DNA from 4 places in the Nitrincola sp. genome. Region 4 is predicted to be linked to each of the others. Evidence: predicted binding sites of a transcription regulator. Region 4 holds the regulator's gene; each other region holds the start of a gene.

Evidence for each region. The regulator sigma-54, encoded in region 4, starts transcription at its own class of promoters, with help from an activator protein. The targets are predictions, from matches to a motif close to TGGCACNNNNNTTGCTNT.
Region 1: a site for sigma-54 is predicted at 2,929-2,946, ahead of glnL (nitrogen regulation protein NR(II)). Genes of this name have one in related genera too.
Region 2: a site for sigma-54 is predicted at 3,429-3,446, ahead of ureA (urease subunit gamma). Genes of this name have one in related genera too.
Region 3: a site for sigma-54 is predicted at 3,508-3,525, ahead of ACN0R1_RS12990 (DUF2126 domain-containing protein). Genes of this name have one in related genera too.

Annotation. Positions count from the first base shown of each region.
Region 1 is NZ_JBLXDN010000016.1:55,339-60,473, reverse strand. Features, by position in the region: gene typA (translational GTPase TypA) at 1-935, opposite strand, end outside; gene glnA (glutamate--ammonia ligase) at 1,328-2,734, shown strand; gene glnL (nitrogen regulation protein NR(II)) at 2,970-4,043, shown strand; gene glnG (nitrogen regulation protein NR(I)) at 4,027-5,135, shown strand, end outside.
Region 2 is NZ_JBLXDN010000017.1:45,367-50,501, forward strand. Features, by position in the region: gene ACN0R1_RS13275 (cupin domain-containing protein) at 1-339, opposite strand, end outside; gene ACN0R1_RS13280 (3-hydroxybenzoate 6-monooxygenase) at 382-1,590, opposite strand; gene maiA (maleylacetoacetate isomerase) at 1,639-2,280, opposite strand; gene ACN0R1_RS13290 (LysR substrate-binding domain-containing protein) at 2,398-3,315, shown strand; gene ureA (urease subunit gamma) at 3,526-3,828, shown strand; gene ACN0R1_RS13300 (urease subunit beta) at 3,839-4,144, shown strand; gene ureC (urease subunit alpha) at 4,163-5,135, shown strand, end outside.
Region 3 is NZ_JBLXDN010000016.1:66,240-71,374, reverse strand. Features, by position in the region: gene ACN0R1_RS12995 (circularly permuted type 2 ATP-grasp protein) at 1-100, opposite strand, end outside; gene ACN0R1_RS12990 (DUF2126 domain-containing protein) at 131-3,457, opposite strand; gene ACN0R1_RS12985 (circularly permuted type 2 ATP-grasp protein) at 3,788-5,135, shown strand, end outside.
Region 4 is NZ_JBLXDN010000001.1:332,654-337,788, forward strand. Features, by position in the region: gene ACN0R1_RS01525 (KdsC family phosphatase) at 1-115, shown strand, start outside; gene lptC (LPS export ABC transporter periplasmic protein LptC) at 115-681, shown strand; gene lptA (lipopolysaccharide transport periplasmic protein LptA) at 668-1,180, shown strand; gene lptB (LPS export ABC transporter ATP-binding protein) at 1,183-1,911, shown strand; gene ACN0R1_RS01545 (RNA polymerase factor sigma-54) at 1,951-3,456, shown strand; gene hpf (ribosome hibernation promoting factor) at 3,505-3,795, shown strand; gene ACN0R1_RS01555 (PTS sugar transporter subunit IIA) at 3,817-4,281, shown strand; gene rapZ (RNase adapter RapZ) at 4,285-5,135, shown strand, end outside.

The DNA of each region.
Region 1 (5,135 bases), on a different contig from region 4:
TGGAAGGTCATGGACACTGTTGGCTCATCCACCGACAAGGCCGGCAGGGCTTCAACACAGTTTGGATCGCACAGAGTATCAGAAATATTCAGCTGCTCCAGGCCGGTGATACAAACGATGTCACCCGCTTCCGCTTCAGATATTTCAATACGCTCGAGACCATGGTAACCCATAATCTGCAGCACGCGGCCGGAGCGCAGCCCAGCATGGCTGTCAATGACTTTAACCTGGGTATTGGTTTTCAGACGACCACGAGTGATACGCCCAACACCGATAACACCCACGTAGCTGTTGTAGTCGAGTGCGGAGATCTGCATCTGCAATGGACCGTCAGGATCTACGCGAGGTGGATGTACATGCTTGATAATGGCTTCAAACAGCGGCGTCATATCCTCGGCCATGTTTTCATGGTCCAGGCCAGCGATGCCATTCAGGGCTGAAGCATATACAACCGGGAAGTCGAGCTGTTCATCCGTAGCACCCAGGTTGTCAAACAGATCAAATACCTGATCCATAACCCAATCAGGTCGGGCACCAGGACGGTCTACTTTATTGATGACAACGATCGGGTTCAGACCTTGAGCAAAGGCTTTCTGGGTTACGAAGCGGGTCTGAGGCATAGGACCATCAACCGCATCTACCAGTAGCAGAACGGAGTCTACCATGGAGAGTACCCGTTCAACTTCACCACCAAAGTCGGCGTGTCCCGGTGTGTCTACGATGTTGATACGGTAGTCATTCCACTTGATAGCCGTATTTTTGGCCAAAATGGTAATGCCACGCTCACGCTCCTGGTCATTGGAGTCCATGATGCGTTCTGCACTTTCATCGCGACGAGTCAGAGTGCCTGACTGCTGCATTAGCTTGTCCACTAGTGTGGTTTTGCCATGGTCGACGTGCGCGATGATGGCAATGTTTCTGAGGTCTTCGATCACAGGTGTGTTCCAGGTTTCTTTGTAAAGCGCAGCATTATACGCCAGTAACGCCGAACAATCGATGAAAGTTTGTGCAGTGTTTATTTTCAAAATGGTGCACTGCGATAGCGCAAGATTTCACGCTTTGGCGTAGTATTAACAAGTCAGTGCACACTATCAGAACTCCAATTGCCTTTGCGCACCAATATCGTGCCTTTTGATGTTAATGAGCACCATATTAGTGCAAAAAGATGTTTTGTGGATGGGGCGTTTTCACCGCTCCCGCCGTAAATAGTGGCTCTGACGAAATGGCACAAGGATTGCTTTAGAATTATCAAGCAGTCGTGCCGGATAGAACTCCGGCGGATCCGGCTTTCGGCAAATTCATCTAGATCAAAAGGTAGGAGAGTCCTATGTCAGAGAATACTCTGAATCTGATTAAAGAACACAATGCGAAATGGGTTGATATGCGCTTTACTGATTTTAAAGGTAAAGAACAGCACGTAACCATCCCTGTTTCTGATATGGGTGATTCCTTCTTCGAAGAAGGTAAGATGTTTGATGGCTCCTCTATCTCCGGATGGAAGGGTATTAATGAATCTGACATGATTCTGATGCCGGATGATTCTGCATCCGTACTGGATCCTTTTACTGAAGCACCGACTATTATTGTGCGTTGTAACATAGTCGAGCCAGCCACGGGTCAGGGCTATGACCGTGATCCTCGCTCTGTCGCGCTGCGTGCAGAACAGTATCTGGCATCTACCGGTATTGCTGATACAGCGATGCTTGGCCCAGAGCCTGAATTCTTCGTGTTTGATGAAGTTAACTGGCATGCCGATATCGGTGGCTGTGGCTATACTATCAGCTCTGAAGAAGCCTCTTGGGCATCCAGCCATAAGATTGAAGGTGGTAACACCGGTCACCGTCCACGCGTGAAAGGCGGTTACTTCCCAGTACCCCCAATCGACTCTCTGCATGATCTGCGTGCAGCGATGTGTGATGCTATGGAAGCTATGGGTCTGACCATCGAAGTTCACCACCATGAAGTGGCTACAGCGGGTCAGTGCGAAATCGGCGTGCGTGGTAACACTCTGGTTAAAAAAGCCGACGAAGTTCAGATCCTGAAGTACTGCGTACACAATGTTGCGCACGCTTATGGCAAAACCGCTACCTTCATGCCTAAGCCGCTGGTAGGTGATAATGGTTCAGGTATGCACGTTCACCTGTCTATGAACAAAGATGGCAAGAACATCTTCGCGGGTGACGGCTACGGTGGTTTGAGTGAAACGGCGCTTTACTACATCGGCGGTATCATCAAACACGCTAAAGCGTTGAATGCACTGTGTAATCCATCAACTAACTCCTACAAGCGTTTGGTTCCTGGATTCGAAGCACCGGTTATGTTGGCTTACTCAGCACGTAACCGCTCTGCCTCTTTGCGTATTCCTTATACCACTACACCTAAGGCACGTCGTGTGGAAGCTCGCTTCCCTGATCCAGCTGCCAACCCTTACTTGTGCTTTGCAGCCTTGTTGATGGCGGGTATCGACGGTATTCAGAACAAGATCCACCCTGGTGATCCTGCAGATAAAGATCTGTATGACCTGCCACCAGAAGAAGCCAAGCTGATCCCAACTGTGGTATCCAGCTTGACTGAAGCCCTGGATAACCTGGAAGCTGATCATGAGTTCCTGACTAAAGGTGGCGTGTTCTCTAAAGATATGCTGGATGCCTACATCAAGCTGAAACGTGCCGAAGTTGAGCGCGTTAACATGACAACACACCCTGTTGAGTTTGACCTTTACTACTCTGTTTAAGACTAGCAAGGTTTAACCCAGCTAAAAAAGCCTCCTGACGGAGGCTTTTTTTATGCGCTCTCTTAACGCAAATCTCTGTACTAATAAATAGCAAGCGCACAGAATTGGTGCGTTAAGTATAAGCTGTATAAGGCTAATATGGATGAGAAACCCGTATCCACTGCACTTATTTGGATCGTGAAGGGGCATTTAAGTGGCACCTTTCTTGCTATAACAATGCAAGAGGAGATGTTAAATGGCAATAAAATCGATTCATCAGCAGATACTGGATAACCTGACAACCTCAGTGATTCTGCTAGATAATCAGTTATTTATAACCTATATGAACCCAGCGGCAGAAATGCTGTTGCAGGCATCCATACGCCGCTTAAAAGGTAAGGCTGTGTATGAGTGGCTGGTGTTCAGCGAGGAAGATCTGGAGTTGATGCGTGATGCCTTAACATCGTTGCATCCATACAGTAAACGCGAAGCGCGTCTGATGAACGCAATGGGCCAAGAGTTATTAATCGACTACAGTGTTAATTTATCACCCACGTTGGGATTGCTTTTAGAAGTTCAGGCAAGAGACCGTTTGTTGCGTATTGAGCGTGAAGAGGAGCTGTTATCTCGACATGCAACAGCGCGTTCATTGGTCAGAGGTCTTGCGCATGAAATTAAAAATCCCTTAGGTGGCATTCGCGGTGCGGCACAGTTGCTCGAACGTGAGTTGACGGATGTCGAGCTGCATGATTATACCCGTGTGATCATTGATGAGGCGGATCGCTTGCGCAACCTGGTGGATCGTTTATTAGGCCCACATAAGTTGCCCCATCTGGAAATGGTTAATATTCATGCCATTCTGGAGCGCGTCTGTCACTTGGTCAGAGCTGAATCTGAAGAGAAAATCAGTTTGACGCGGGATTATGACCCGAGCATTCCAGAGTTTTCTGGGGACAAAGAGCAACTGATTCAGGCCATTCTGAATATTGTCCGTAACGCCATGCAAGCGCTGCATGAATCGGCTACTGAAAATCCATCCATTACCATTAAAACTCGGGCGTTGCGTCAGATGACGCTGGGTACTGAAAGACACCGACTGGTGTGTTCGATTGAAATAATTGATAACGGTCCGGGCATTCCTGAAGAGCTGGCTTCGACGATCTTTTACCCGATGGTTACTGGGCGTGCGGAAGGTTCCGGCCTGGGCTTGTCCATTGCTCAAGCTATCATCAATCGACACCGTGGATTGATAGAGTGCACCACCGAGCCGGGTCAGACACGATTTCACTTACTAATACCACTGGAGCAGAATCATGAATACAAGCGGTAATGTCTGGGTGGTTGATGATGACCGTTCGATACGCTGGGTGCTGGATAAGGCCTTAAGTTCCGCGGGTCTGAAGACCGCTATTTTTGAAAGTGCAGATCAGTTGCTGAAAAAGCTTTCGCTGGAACAGCCGGATGCCATTATCAGTGATATCCGTATGCCGGGAATGGATGGATTGGAAATGCTGGAGCGTATCCATGTTGACTATCCGGATCTGCCCATTATTATCATGACCGCGCATTCCGATCTGGATAGTGCCGTAGCGTCATACCGTGGCGGCGCATTTGAATACCTGCCTAAACCCTTCGATGTGGATGATGCCGTTGCGCTGGTTGCGAGAGCTGTAGAGCACGCGCATGAACGGCGTGAAAAATCACCTGATCTCATCGAAGCCGATACTGCCGAGATCATTGGTGAAGCGCCGGCTATGCAGGAAGTGTTTCGTGCCATCGGTCGCCTGTCGCAATCCAATATAACCGTGTTGATCAATGGCGACTCAGGCACGGGCAAAGAATTGGTGGCACATGCACTGCATCGGCACAGTCCACGGGTGGCGCATCCGTTTATTCCTCTCAATATGGCGGCCATTCCCAAGGATTTGATTGAGTCTGAGTTGTTTGGCCATGAAAAAGGCGCTTTTACAGGTGCTGCTGCCGCTCGTCGGGGGCGCTTTGAGCAGGCGGATGGCGGTACCTTGTTTCTGGATGAAATCGGCGACATGCCGGCTGATACACAAACGCGGTTGCTGCGCGTGTTGGCCGATGGTGAGTTTTATCGTGTAGGTGGTCACACCCCGGTGAAGGTGGATGTGCGCATTATTGCGGCGACCCATCAGAACTTGGAAACCCTGGTGCAGGAGGGACGCTTTCGCGAAGATTTATTCCACCGTCTGAATGTCATCCGTATTCATATTCCCAGATTGTCACAGCGGCGTGAAGATATTCCCAGATTGGCCCGTTATTTTCTGGCGCGTTCTGCTGAAGAGCTGAGTGTGGAGCCGAAAACCCTCAAGTTGGATACAGAAGAGTTTATTTGCGATCTACCCTGGCCGGGCAATGTCAGGCAATTGGAGAATACCTGCCGCTGGTTGACAGT
Region 2 (5,135 bases), on a different contig from region 4:
ATTCGGGGTATGACGATGGTTGGGTGCTGTTTCACCGGGCAGTATCAATTGCAGTCCCATGTAGATACTCGGCGTCGCCTGCATATTACTGAGACCATGGCCGGGATTAGCCAATACCAACACCCGGCGTTCGGCTTTTTCCATGGGAGTCAGTTGACCGGCTTCCAGCAAGAGCGGACGTATAGTTTGATAGTCCCAACACAGCGTACCGGTTTTTCTAGTAGGAACCCTGGGTGGCAATACCGCGCGCATATTCGGCCAGAGGGGCACCAGGTTCTTCTGAGTCAGTTGATCTCTGTATTCCTGGGGCAAGTCTTCAAGTGTGCCTAACTGATGCATGTTTTTATCCTCTTATAAACTTCAGCAACTGTAACGTATCGCTTATTGACCCGGCTGATTCAGACAGTTATCCACATTCCAGCTGTACAGCCACTCAACCGCATCATAAAAACGCTGCTGTGAACGACCAGCCCAAAGTGAATTGCGAACCTGACGTTCAACGCCTTTGGCATGATACAAACGTCCCATTTCCCGGGCACTCCAGACCACACGGGCGGTACGTGGGATACGGATGGATTCATACAGGCGGAAGGCACTGGCCAGATCCTGATCACAGCTTTCAATCGCCTTACCCAGAGTCACGGCATCTTCCAGTGCCATACACGCACCCTGTGCCAGATACTGTGTCATGGGGTGAGCGGCATCTCCCAACAGGGTGACAACACCCTCACCCCAGTGTTCGACCGGTTCGCGATCCGCCGTTGCCCAGCGACGCCAGGATTTTGGCAAATCAAGCAGACGACGAGGGGTAGAATGTATGCCTTCAAAATAGGACAACACCTCTTCTTTACTGCCCTCGGTGACGCTCCATTCTTCCTTATTGCGGCTGTGGAAGGTCACAACGATGTTGTACTCCTTGCCACCACGCAGCGGATACTGCACCAGGTGGCAACGTGGGCCAGCCCAAAGCACCGGGGCATTGGCATGCATATCTTCAGGAATTTCAGAGGCATCAACGACGGCGCGGTAGACAACATGGCCCGTGACTCGCGCCTCATCACCGATCAGGGTTTCACGTACGACAGAACGCACACCATCGGCACCCAACAAAGCATCAGCGGTAAATTGATTACCCTGGGTATCCGTCACCACCACACCTGAGTCGGTTGTTTCATAACGTCCAATACGGGTCGACGTGCGGAACTTAATCAACGGATGTTTTTCAACCGCCTCAAGGATCGAAAGGTGAATATCAGCACGGTGGATAACACCATAAGGGTTACCAAAGCGTTCCCGAAACGCAGGGCCGACATCGATGCGACCAATTTCTTTGGCATCTACCGCATCCATCATAGTCATATGGTCGGTAAATACAGAGCGATTACGGGCCGCTTCACCGACACCTAAAGCGTCTAGCGCAGCATAGGCATTCGGGCCCAACTGGATTCCTGCACCTATTTCTGCAATCTGTTCAGCCTGCTCAAGCAGTTCAACTTCGATGCCCTGAGACGTCAACGCCATCGCTGCAGCCAGACCACCGATACCGCCTCCGACAACAATGACTTTTTGTTTTTTTGCAGTTGAGTTCATTGTTAACCTCTTATTGTTAAATGTTTGATAACACCGGATGGTGAAGGGTTAGCCAATAAAGTCCGGTTGTGATTTTGGCGCCGCCTGTTGAAAAGCCGGCTGCTGCTGGCAGTGGTTGTACACAGCCAACACCCTTGGATAGGCACTGAGGTCACAGCCCATTCTCTCGGCATTGGCAACCTGAGGTACCAGGCAGCAATCCGCCAGGCTCGGGGCATTACCAAAGCAATAATCGCCTGATCCGTAGCGTTGCAAAAGTGTTTCTACCGCCGTAAATCCCTCATTGATCCAATGTGTGTACCACTGGGATTTTTGCTGGTCGTTCACGCCAAAGTTCTTACTCAAATAGCCCAGTACACGCAGGTTATTGACGGGATGCATATCGCAGGCAATAGCTGCCGACAATTCCATTACGCGTGCCTTTTCCACTTTATCCTTAGGTAACAAAGGGGACTGTGGGTAGCGCTCATCCAGATACTGAATGATCGCTAACGACTGGCTGAAGCGATTGCCATCTTCATCAATAAAATAAGGCACACCCTTTGACGGGTTCAATTCACGATAGCTGTCTGATGATTGTTCACCGACACGTATGTTGACTCCGGTATAACGATACTCAACCCCTTTGAGTGCCAGCGCGATACGGACACGGTAGGAGGTGGAGCTGTTAAAAAAACTGTAGAGTTGTATCATTTTTCGCTCCTGCGCTTTTATCTGCACTTTGCATATGGCGCATTATTGACTAATCTACCCATATCGAATAATGATATTATTCCATACTGATATATTATTTTAGGTATACCAATAATGAGCTGGACTCGCCGTTTACGTATTCACCATCTGCAGTTGCTGATTAGCTTGTCTGAAACCGGCAGCCTCAGTGAGACAGCCAAACAGCTGTTCACCACGCAGCCTGGGCTTTCTAAATGGCTAAAGGAGCTGGAAGACGATATAGGTGCTGAACTGTTTGACCGGCACTCACGTGGCTTGCAGCCAACAGCAATGGGTCGCTTACTGATTGCACATGCTGAGCGAGTCATCAATGAGATGGATCGTGCAGAAATCAATCTTGCATCCCTCAAAGAAGGTAGTTCCAGAACCCTGGCAATAGGCACATCACCCGCTACAGCACCCACCTTTGTGCCAGCAGCGATCATTCAGTTTATAGAAAAGCATCCGGAATCCCGTATTGAAATCCAGGAAGGCACAATGAATATCCTGCTGGAAAAGCTGGAAACGGGTAAACTTGACCTCGTTGTAGGGCGAATGGATAACTATCAACCACGCTCAACCCTGTTCAGTGAAATGCTCTATAAAGAATCACTCAGTATCGTTGCACGAATTGATCATCCACTGGCTGGAAAACCCGCCCTAAGCTGGGCAGATCTCTATAACTATGACTGGATAGTCTGGCCAAGTGGTACACCCATTCGTAGCAAGCTGGACATTTCCTTAACTACGGCTGGACAAAAACCGCCCCCTTATCGTATCGAATCCACCTCCCAGGTCGGTAACCTGTGGTTACTGCAGTTCAGTGATATGTTATCGATAGTCTCTGAGCGTGTAGCCAGGCATTTCCATGAGCGTGGTCTGATTACAGCACTGGATATAGAGTTACAAGGTGAACAAGGCTCTGTGGGTATGTGCTGGCGTGATGAGGTGCCGCTCGACGATGCCATGTCTGACCTGCTTGCCTGTTTTCGTCAAGCCGTGAAGCAGGTCTGATACGCACCATACTTGCGCATAAAACCATCTTGCGCACCAAATAAATACACGCCCACGCACGGCAACCGGGCAAAGCCCTCAGAAACACCTCCCAACTGCGGTTCTCTTCACCGTGGCACACTCTTTGCAAAACCCAGACAAAACAAGTCAAACACTTGCATTTATTGGCGCCAACGAGTTAGACGCCACTCCAACAAGAGAGTGCTGATTATGGAACTGTCACCCCGCGAAAAAGATAAGCTTTTACTGTTTACCGCCGCGCTGGTCGCCGAGCGACGTAAAGAACGCGGTGTAAAGCTCAACTACCCCGAGTCTGTTGCCTATATCAGTGCCGCCATTATGGAAGGTGCACGGGATGGGCGTACTGTCGCTGAACTGATGGACTTCGGTCGAACCCTGCTAACCAGTGATGACGTAATGGATGGCATTCCCGATATGCTGCCAGAAGTGCAGATTGAAGCAACCTTTCCGGATGGCACCAAGCTGGTCACCATTCACGACCCCATCGTTTAAAGGAGATGACATGATTCCTGGAGAAATGAAAGTTGCTGAAGGTGATATTGAGCTAAATGCGGGCCGCGAGACGCGCAAGGTAAGCGTAGCTAATACAGGTGATCGACCTGTTCAAATTGGCTCACACTATCACTTTTATGAAGCCAATAACGCCTTGGTATTTGATCGCGAAAGTACACGTGGTTTTCGACTCAATATCGCCGCTGGCACAGCGGTTCGTTTTGAGCCGGGACAGAGCCGTACCGTGGAACTGGTGGCTTATGCCGGTCAGCGAAGAGTGTTCGGCTTTCAGGGTAAAATCCAGGGCGATCTATAACCAAGTCAGGAGCAGCACATGGCAACGATTTCACGACAGGCCTACGCCGAAATGTTTGGTCCCACCAAGGGGGACCGCCTACGCCTGGCCGATACCGAACTCTGGCTGGAAGTTGAAGACGACCTGACGATCTACGGTGATGAAGTTAAGTTTGGTGGCGGCAAGGTGATCCGTGATGGTATGGGTCAGGCTCAGTGTCCCAGCGCCAAAACCGCTGATCTGGTGATTACCAATGCACTGATAGTCGATCACTGGGGCATTATTAAAGCCGATGTGGGTATTAAAGAAGGTCGTATTCTGCATATCGGTAAAGCTGGCAACCCTGACACTCAGCCCGGGGTGGATATCGTCATTGGTCCAGGCACTGAGGTCATTGCCGGCGAAGGTCAGATTCTCACCGCCGGTGGTATCGACGCACATATTCATTTTATTTGCCCGCAACAGATCGAAGAAGCGCTCTGCTCCGGTGTTACCACCATGCTCGGTGGTGGAACCGGTCCTGCTACCGGCACCAATGCCACAACATGCACACCCGGCCCCTGGAATATTCATCGCATGCTCGAAGCAGCCGATGAATTTCCGATGAACCTCGGGTTTATGGGCAAGGGTAATGCCAGCTTACCGGAAGGGTTGCGTGAGCAGATTCTGGCCGGTGCCATGGGGCTTAAACTGCATGAAGACTGGGGTACCACACCTGCAGCCATAGACTGCTGCCTTAGCGTGGCTGATGAAATGGATATTCAGGTCGCCATTCATACCGACACCCTGAATGAATCCGGTTTTGTTGAGTCGACCCTCGCCGCGATCAACGGTCGGGTGATTCACACCTATCACACCGAAGGGGCCGGGGGTGGCCATGCGCCCGATATCATCAAGGCCTGTGGCGAAAGCAATGTACTGCCCTCCTCTACCAACCCCACCCGTCCTTATACGGTGAATACCGTAGACGAGCATCTGGATATGCTGATGGTCTGCCACCATCTGGATCCCT
Region 3 (5,135 bases), on a different contig from region 4:
CATCATATCCGGCTAATGACTGGCCACCTTGGATACGCTGTTGCAGATAAGCCTTCAGGCGTTGCTGCATGTCTGTGTTGAGTGAGTTCAGGTCTGACATTGCATCACTACTTGGTTGAAAAACGACTTATCATATATCAGTTGCACCGGGTTTGCTGTGGTTATAGCGAAGATCCAGTGTGTGCGGGTATTCACCGGTAATGGCCTCAGGGGGGATGCTCACCTTGCCCTGGGTATGTCCCTGTGCCCAGAAACGCGCTAAGCGTCTGGCTTCAGCTTCATTGGCATTCACCGGGAAGCTTTCATAATTACGCCCTGCCGGGTGAGATACATGGTAGGTGCAGCCTCCCAGAGAGTGTTGATTCCAGCTGTCAATCAGGTCAAATACCAGGGGTGCGTGAACGGGAATCATTGGGTGCAGGGCCGAAGGTGGCTGCCAGGCACGGTAACGTACACCGGCTACCGCTTCTGAGTTAACGCCGGTGGGTTGTAGCGGAACACGCCTGCCGTTACAGGTCAGAATATGGCGTGCCGGATTAAAGCCAAAGACTTTTACCTGCAAGCGCTCAACAGATGAATCGACATAGCGTGCGGTGCCACCGCCACTGACCTCTTCTCCAAGCACATGCCAGGGCTCAATGGCCTGGCGTAATTCGATTTTGACTTGATCGTAGATGACTTCACCGTATTGCGGGAAACGAAACTCCAGGAAGGCGGCAAACCATTCAGGATTAAAATCAAATCCGTGATTGCGTAGATCATCCAGAACATCCAGCAGGTCGGTCCAGAGGTGGTGTGGCAACATCCAGCGATCATGCAGCTCGGTTCCCCAGCGCACTAATTTTTTGCGGTAGGGGTCACGGGTAAAACGTGCTACGAGTGCCCGGATCAACAATTGCTGCATCAGACTCATGCGTGCATGCGGTGGCATTTCAAAACCACGTAACTCCAGTAGCCCGAGACGGCCGGTCGGGCTGTCAGGTGAATAGAGCTTGTCGATGCAGAATTCAGCGCGGTGGGTGTTGCCGGTGATATCCGTGAGCAGATTACGAAGTAAACGGTCAACTATCCAGGGTTGAGGCACCTCACCCGGCGGCATTTGCTGAAAGGCAATTTCCAGCTCATAGAGGGCTTCATGGCGTGCTTCATCAATTCTGGGTGCCTGGCTGGTAGGCCCCAGAAACATGCCAGCAAACAGGAAGGACAGACTTGGGTGGTGCTGCCAGTAAGTAATCATGCTTGTCAGCAGAGCCGGACGTCGCAAGAAGGGAGAATCGGCTGGTGTGGCACCACCCAGGGTGACATGGTTACCGCCGCCTGTTCCGGTATGGCGTCCATCCAACATGAACTTTTCAGTACCCAGACGGGCCAGGCGGGCCTCTTCGTAAAGTCGGTGGGTGGAGTTGACCAGTTCACGCCAAGTGCGGGAAGGCATGATATTCACTTCGATCACACCTGGATCCGGTGTGATCATGAATTTTTCAATACGCGGGTCAGCTGGTGGTGGATAGCCTTCCAGGCAGACAGGCAGCTCCAGTTCAGCGGCAGTATGTTCTATCTGTACCAGTAGTTCCAAATAGTGTTCCAACTCCGCCAGTGGCGGCATAAACACAAATAATTTGCCTTCACGAGGCTCAACACAGAGGGCTGTATGGATGATTCTGCTCTCGTCAGCATCAGGGTGCTGCTCTTGGCGTAACTGTGCCTCAGGGCGCTCCAGGGTGGGCTCCTGGTGCAGCCAGGCACTGTAGCGGCTGGCAATTTCACCATGTAGATCCGGTAATGGTGGCTTGACCTCAAATAAAGAGGCTGGGTGGTGCTGTTCTTCCTGTCCGGCCAATGGCAGCTCGCTCAACGGCAGACGATAGCCCATCGGAGAATCCCCAGGAATCAGATAAAGTTGTCGACGTCGGACCGGCCAGTCTCCTGAACGCCAGCGGTTCTGTTTAAGATCACGTCCAAGGGGCAGGGTGAAGCCAGTGATTTTATCCACGCCTTGCTCAAGCAGGGTGGCTAGTCGACGGCGGTTTTCATCACTCTTTAGATCTTCTTTACTGAGATCAATGTCCACAGGCTGTTTACGTTCCAGCCACAGATAATAGTAGGCATCCTCATAGCAGGGGATCAAATGCTGCGGCTTCAGCCCGAGACGTGTTGTCAGGGCTGTGGCGAATTGACGGGCATCCTGAGCATCCAGACGATAATTTTTGTGGATGTCGGCCAGCCAGCGATCTTCCTTCCATATGGGCTTGCCATCCCGACGCCAATAACAGGCCAGGGCCCAGCGCGGAAGTGACTCACCAGGGTACCACTTGCCTTGCTGATAGTGGATTAGGCCGTTGGGAGCAAAGTGGGGCCGTAATCGCTGCAACAAAATTTCAGCTAAGCGGCGTTTATTCGGCCCTTGTGCGGCAATGGTCCACTCCTCTGCATCCATATCATCGATAGAGACAAAGGTGGGCTCGCCGCCCATAGTTAGGCGCAAATCTTCCTGTTCCAGTATCTGGTCAACACGTTCGCCTAGTTGGTCTATCGCTTGCCACTGATCATCCGTGTAGGGTTTGGTAACACGTGGATCTTCATGGATACGGGTGACTTCCATGGCAAAGTCAAAGGTCACCTTGCAGGGTTCCGATGTGCCGGTGATGGGTGCTGCGCTGGAAGGAGAGGGGGTGGCGGCCAGAGGAATATGCCCTTCCCCAGCCAACATGCCAGACGTTGGATCAAGGCCTATCCATCCAGCACCTGGGATGTACACTTCGGTCCAGGCATGCAGGTCGGTAAAGTCGGTGTCAGTTCCTGATGGGCCATCCAGTGCTTTGAGGTCGGCTTTCAACTGAATTAAATAGCCGGAAACAAAACGAGCGGCGAGTCCGAGGTGGCGTAAAATCTGGACCATCAGCCAAGCTGAATCACGGCAGGATCCCAGCGCCTTCTGCAAGGTTTCTTCAGCCGTTTGTACGCCTGGTTCCAAACGGATGGTGTATTCAATATCTGCTGCCAGCTTCTGATTTAATCCGACCAGAAAATCCACGACAGCGGCAGGTTCGGTTGAAGTCTGTTTGACCCATTGGGTTAACAAAGGGCCTGATTCGGTAATCTCTAAGTAAGGGCTAAGCTCTTTACACAGTTCTTCAGGGTAGCTGAAGGGAAATAAATCGGCGTAATCTTCCAGAAAAAAATCGAACGGATTGATCACTGTCATGGGCGCAATCAGTTCTATATCCACTTGAAGGCGGCGGATTTTTTCTGGAAAAACCAGTCTGGCTGAATGGTTGCCGAAGGGGTCCTGTTGCCAGTTAATAAAATACTCACCACCAGACACCTTGAGTGAATAGGCGTCGATCGGTGTGCGGCAATGAGGCGCAGGGCGCAGCCTGATCAAGTGTGGTGATAGGTGCACCGGTTTATCAAAGTCATATCGGGTGGTGTGCTTCAGTGCAACGCGAATCGTCATGATCTCTTACCCTGCTGAAAAGATAGGCTTTCAGAATCTATGATGGTTCATCAGCAACAGATATGCCAGATATAACCTACCTGGTCATTAATAAGCTATACCTAAGAGACAATCAGGCTTAGGCTGAGGCTGGTATGCGGAAACCAAGCATGGCAAACGCTCCATTTGGTTGCATTTTGTGCACTATTTAAGTGCAATTGGCGCCTTTTAAGTGCATGGCGGCTTAGCTGGATCTATTCACTTCAGAGTATAGGGCCTGATACCACTGAGCTGGTACAGCAATTGCAAATAAAACTCTATCGGTATGATGACAACAATGGATAACACGCTATGACGAAAGTGAACTGGCAAGATTATGCGTGCAAAGATTTTTACGATGAGTTGATTGCGGCGCCTGGACAGCCTAGAGCCGAAGCACGCATGTTGTGTGATTACTTTGAGAAGCTAGCATCGGCAGAATTGACAGAGCACCGGCATGCCGTTGATGTGGCCATACAAACCATGGGTATCACCTTTACGGTGTATACCGAAGGCAGCATGATAGACCGCGCCTGGCCTTTTGATCCGGTGCCACGCATTATTCCCCGCACAGAATGGGAGAAAACGGCTGCTGGTCTGCGTCAGCGGGTAGAGGCACTGAACTTGTTTATTCATGATCTTTACCATGATCAGCGCATTATAAAGGATGGTGTTCTCCCGGCCGAAGTATTGGCTCAGTCAGTGAATTTCAGACCCCAGTGTGTGGGTATTTCGCCACCGCATAATGTCTGGGCACATATCTGTGGCTCAGATCTGGTCCGAGACAGCGACGGTACGCTCTATGTTCTGGAAGACAACCTGCGGGTGCCTTCTGGCGTGTCTTACATGCTGGAAAACCGCAACGTTATTAAACGGGTATTACCTGAAATGTTTGCCACTGGGCGTATCCAGCCGGTAGATGATTATACCGATCAGCTGTTTGATATGCTGGCGGCTATGTCGCCGCGCCCCGGTGATGAGCCGCAGATAGTGATTTTGACACCTGGCATCTACAACTCGGCCTACTATGAGCACTCCTACCTGGCACAGCAGATGGGGGTCGAGCTGGTCGAGGGTTCCGATCTGCTGGTCAGTGATGATGACTATGTTTACATGAAAACGGTTGATGGCCTGCAGCAGGTGGATGTTATATACCGCCGCATCGATGATATGTTCCTCGATCCAGAGGTTTTCAATCCTGAATCCACCTTAGGTGTGCCCGGGCTGATGCGGGCCTGGCGGGCTGGCAAGGTGGCCCTGGCCAATGCGCCGGGTGCTGGTGTGGCTGATGATAAAATTGTGTATGCCTTCGTGCCACAAATTATTCGTTATTATCTGGATCAGGAACCCTTATTGCCTAACGTGCCCAGTTATCTGTGCATGATTGAAAAAGACCGGGAATATGTCCTTAATAATCTGGATAAACTGGTGGTGAAACCCGCCAATGAGTCGGGAGGTTATGGCATGCTGATCGGTCCACATGCCAGCAAACGTGAACGCAAAGCCTTTGCCGAATTGATCAAGGCTGATCCGCGTAACTACATGGCGCAACCCACCTTAAAACTGTCAACGGCACCGACACTCTGCGGGAATGCCATGGAACCCCGTCATATCGATTTGCGTCCCTTTATCCTGTCTGGCGGTGATTCGACTTATGTGA
Region 4 (5,135 bases):
GGAAGCCGATTGGTGTACCTCCCGCCAAGGCGGTCATGGAGCGGCACGGGAATTCTGCGAAGTACTGTTATCAGCTCAGGGTAAACTGACCGGTCTGATTGAGGAATTTCGCTGATGTTTAGTGCCGCCCGCCTGAAACTGATAACCGGTCTGGCAATACTACTGGCCGCGCTGGTGTACTGGGGCATTTTTGGCAGTCCTGGTGAAACCGTTTCAGGTGACCCGGATAATCCAGATCGAGTGGACTTTTTTATCCGCGATGCGTACATCAGTGTATTCGATGAAAACGGACAACTCTCACGCATCGTCCAGTCACCCCATTTGCAGCATTTCCCGGCACCGGAGCTGATCACACTGAACAGCCCATTGATTACACTGCCTCGCGATGGACGTGGCGATACACAGATTTCGTCCGACCTCGGCAGCATGCCAGACGATGAAAGCAAGATTGAACTTGCAGGAAACGTCAGGGTTATTGATAATTCGGCTGCAGAAACACCTTGGGTACTGACGACATCAGTCATGACATTACTGCCACCGGATGATTATGCCGAAACCGATGCTCCCGTTCAGATTCAACAGGGAACCAACCGTACCGATGCTATCGGCATGCAGGCGTGGCTAAAAGAACACCGTATAGACCTGCTGTCTGACGTAAGAGGATATTATGCGACATACTAAAATGTTAATGCTGTGCCTGATCACAGCACTACTGATACTGAGTCAGACTGCTTACGCCCTGCCTGAAGACCAGGAGCAGCCAATCTATGTCTCAGCCGATCACGCCAGCATGAACGAACTCACTGGCGTCGCTGTGTATACCGGATCAGTTGAAATACGTCAGGGCACCATGCTGATGCTGGGTTCACGTGTCGAAATGCACCGTGATAATGCCGGTAGTATTTCCAGAATTTTATCGACTGGCTCCCCTGCTGAGTTTCATCAGCAAGCCAGTGCCAACCAGCCTACAACCAAGGCCTATGGATTACGTATGGATTACCAGGTACCCACTCAGACGGTAACCATTACTGAAAACGCTCGCGTTATGCAGGACGCCGACGAGTTCACCGGAGATCGCATCGTCTATGACATGGATAAATCTGTCGTGGATGCATTCAGAAGCGAGTCTCAGGATGGCCAGCGCGTGCAAATGATCATTCAACCGAAAGGCAACCAGTAGCCATGACCACCACTCTGGAAGCCCTGCATCTGGCCAAGTCCTATAAAGGACGTGATGTTGTTCGCGACGTTTCCCTGAAAATCAGCCAGGGCGAAATTGTGGGTCTGCTGGGTCCAAATGGTGCGGGTAAAACGACCTGCTTCTATATGATCGTGGGACTGGTAAATGCCGACAAGGGCAATATTCGTCTTGCACAGCAGGATATCACCCAATTGCCTATGCACAGCCGCGCCAAAAAAGGCATCGGCTATCTGCCACAGGAAGCTTCGGTGTTCAGAAAGCTGAGTGTCAGCGACAATCTGATGGCCATTCTGGAAACCCGTAAGGAGTTATCCAAATCAGACCGCACCCAGTTACTGGAAGAGCTGCTACAGGAATTCCATATTACCCATCTACGCAACAGCCCAGGTATGGCACTGTCTGGGGGGGAGCGTCGGCGCGTGGAGATAGCCCGTGCATTGGCCACGGAACCACGCTTCATTCTGCTGGATGAACCCTTTGCGGGTGTTGATCCGATATCAGTAAATGATATTAAACAGACCATACGGCATCTTCAGGAACGTAATATAGGTATACTGATAACTGATCACAATGTGCGCGAGACCCTCGACATTTGTGAACGTGCCTACATCGTCAGTGAAGGCGCCATCCTTGCAGATGGCAGTCCATCTGACATAATGGGCAACAAGCAGGTTCGCAGCGCCTATCTCGGCGACCAGTTCCGGCTTTAGTCACCATCCCTGCCTCTGAATAAGTGATCTTAACGGCATATGAAGCAAGCGTTACATCTCAAGATTGGCCAACATCTCACGATGACGCCACAGCTGCAACAAGCCATCCGCCTGCTGCAGCTGTCAACACTGGATCTACAACAGGAGATCCAGCAGGCGCTGGACAGCAACCCGTTGCTGGAAGTCAGTGATGATGAATCTGACACGACCGAAGCGCTCGTGGATCAAACCTATGAAGATAAAGAAACCGCTGCACTAAACAGCAATAGCGAAACGTCAGACAATTCAAACGAAGACACTGGGGCAGATACTGACTGGAATGAATCCATTCCCGATGACTTGCCCACTGACAGCAACTGGGAAGACACCTTCCAAAGCCAAGGCCCAGGCTCAGGCTCTGCTGCCGAAGGCGACTGGCCTAATCAAGACAATGATACCCGAGAAGACACCCTCCAGGATCATCTGATCTGGCAGTTGAACCTGACCCCCATGAGTGAACAGGACTATATGGTGGCAGAGGCCATTATCGACGCCACGGATGCGGATGGCTACCTGCGTAGCGACCTTGCCGAGCTACTGGAACAGTTCCAGGCACAACAGCCGGAACTGTTCATGGAAGCCGATGAAGATGAAATTCTGGCGGTACTCCACCGGGTTCAGCAATTTGATCCACCGGGGGTAGCCGCCCGAGATCTGAGTGAATGCCTGTGTATACAGATCAGGCAACTGCCAGAAACGATCGAATGGCGTGAGCAAGCAATTCGCCTTTGCCGGGAATTTTTACCCCTGCTAGGCAGCCATGATTACAAAACACTGATGCGCAAAATGCGTCTGAATGACGTTGAACTGGATAATGTCATCAACCTGATCCGCTCGTTAAACCCCAAACCCGGCGCATTGATCAGCTCCACTCAATCTGAATATGTCATACCCGATGTCATGGTGCGTAAAATCCAGGATGAGTGGATCGTATCCCTTAATCCAGATATCGCTCCTAAACTGCGGATCAATTCACAGTATGCGGATTTGATCCGACGTGCTGACAGCAGTGCCGACAATACCTACTTGAAAAATCACCTGCAGGAAGCGCGCTGGTTTTTGAAAAGTTTGCTGAGCCGCAATGACACGCTACTAAAGGTGGCAACCGAGATTGTCGAGCGACAGCGCGACTTTCTCGACACAGGTGATGAAGCCATGAAACCCATGGTGTTGCATGATATCGCTGAAGCGGTATCCATGCATGAATCCACCATTTCCCGTGTTACCACACAAAAATTCATTCATACCCCCAGAGGTATTTTTGAGCTTAAATATTTCTTTTCCAGTCAGGTTAATACGGCCGATGGAGAAGGTGCTTCATCCACAGCGATTCGAGCGCTGATCAAAAAGTTGATTTCTGCTGAAAATACAGCCAAACCCCTCAGCGATAACAAGATCGCACAACTGCTGAAAGAGCAGGGAATCAACGTAGCAAGACGTACCGTCGCAAAATATCGTGAGGCGTTAAGCATTCCGCCTTCTAATGAGCGCAAGCGTCTGCTTTAATTAACTATAGAGTACGACCTCATCGTACCGGCACTAAGGAGAGATACCATGCAGATCAATATAACCGGTCATCACGTAGAACTGACAGATGCATTAAATGAGTACGTTCGCAGTAAATTCGTGCGTCTTGAGCGTCATTTCGACAATATTACCAACGTACAGGTGACCCTGAGTGTTGAGAAGCAGCGCCAGAAAGCTGAAGCTGACTTACATGTAGCTGGAGGTGAAATATTTGCACAAGCCGAACAGGATGACATGTATGCTGCAATAGATGCCATGATCGACAAATTGGATCGTCAGGTCATTAAGCACAAGGAAAAAATGAAATCTCATAAATAACCACTAACTATTGACTATCACATGCCTATATCCGAACTACTGACTGAATCCCTGACACTCTGTCATATCGATGCCGTCAGTAAAAAACGTGTTTTAGAAATTGCCAGTGAAACACTGGCTGCCGAAATAGATGAACTGGAAGCTGAAGATGTCTTCAGCGCCCTGCTCAATCGTGAACGCCTCGGCAGTACAGGCATCGGCGACGGTGTGGCGATCCCACACTGTCGTCTGGCTGGCTGTAATAGAGCTCTCGCACTTTTAATCACCTTGAAAGAACCTATTGATTTTGATGCGATAGACAACCGTCCTGTCGACCTTCTCTGCTGCCTATTGGTCCCTGAAGATGCGGCTACAGAGCATTTACAAACACTCGCTGGTCTAGCCGAGCTCTTCAGTCAGTCAGAGATACGTGAAGCACTGCGAGGTGCTACTGATGCCGTCACGCTGTTCAGTCGTTTTATGAACGCTGCCGGGCAAGGAAGCTAAGCTGTGAAGCTGGTCATTTTGAGTGGTCGATCCGGTTCAGGTAAAACTACGGCGCTGCAAGCACTTGAAGATGCTGGTTTTTATTGCATTGACAATCTTCCAGCCATGCTATTACCTGAGCTGATCAAGCAAATGACCGAGGCCACAGGAAATCCTTCCAGGATAGCTGTCAGCATTGACGCCCGAAACCTGACCAGCAACCTGGAACGTTTTCCAGCGTTACTTGAACAGCTCAAACAGTTCAATGACCTGAGTTGTGAAGTAATCTACCTGGACGCATCGGAATCGACGCTGCTGAAACGTTTCAGTGCAACCCGACGCAAGCATCCGCTCACGGATACGCATTCTGGATTACATGAAGCGATCGAATACGAACGGGTTTTACTCGAACCCATCGCCACCCTGGCAGACATGCGGATTGATACTACACGGCTGACGCTGTATGAGTTACGTGATCGTATTAAACTGCGAATTACCAACAGGCGAGAACAATCGCTATCGCTGCTGTTTGAGTCTTTTGGCTTTAAACACGGTGTACCACTGGACGCTGACTTTACCTTTGATGTGCGCACACTACCCAATCCTCACTGGGTACCAGAATTGCGCCCACTGACCGGACTGGACAAAGAGGTACGTGAGTTTCTGCAGCAATCTACCGATGTGGATGAGATGATAGCGGATATCTCTCACTTTCTGGAACGCTGGTTACCACGTATTCGCCAGGATAACCGTAGTTACCTGACAATCTGTATCGGCTGTACCGGTGGCCAACATCGCTCGGTCTATCTGGCAGAATACCTTGCTAACCATTTCAGCCTGTCGATGGACAGTGTCCATGTCCGTCACCGCGAACT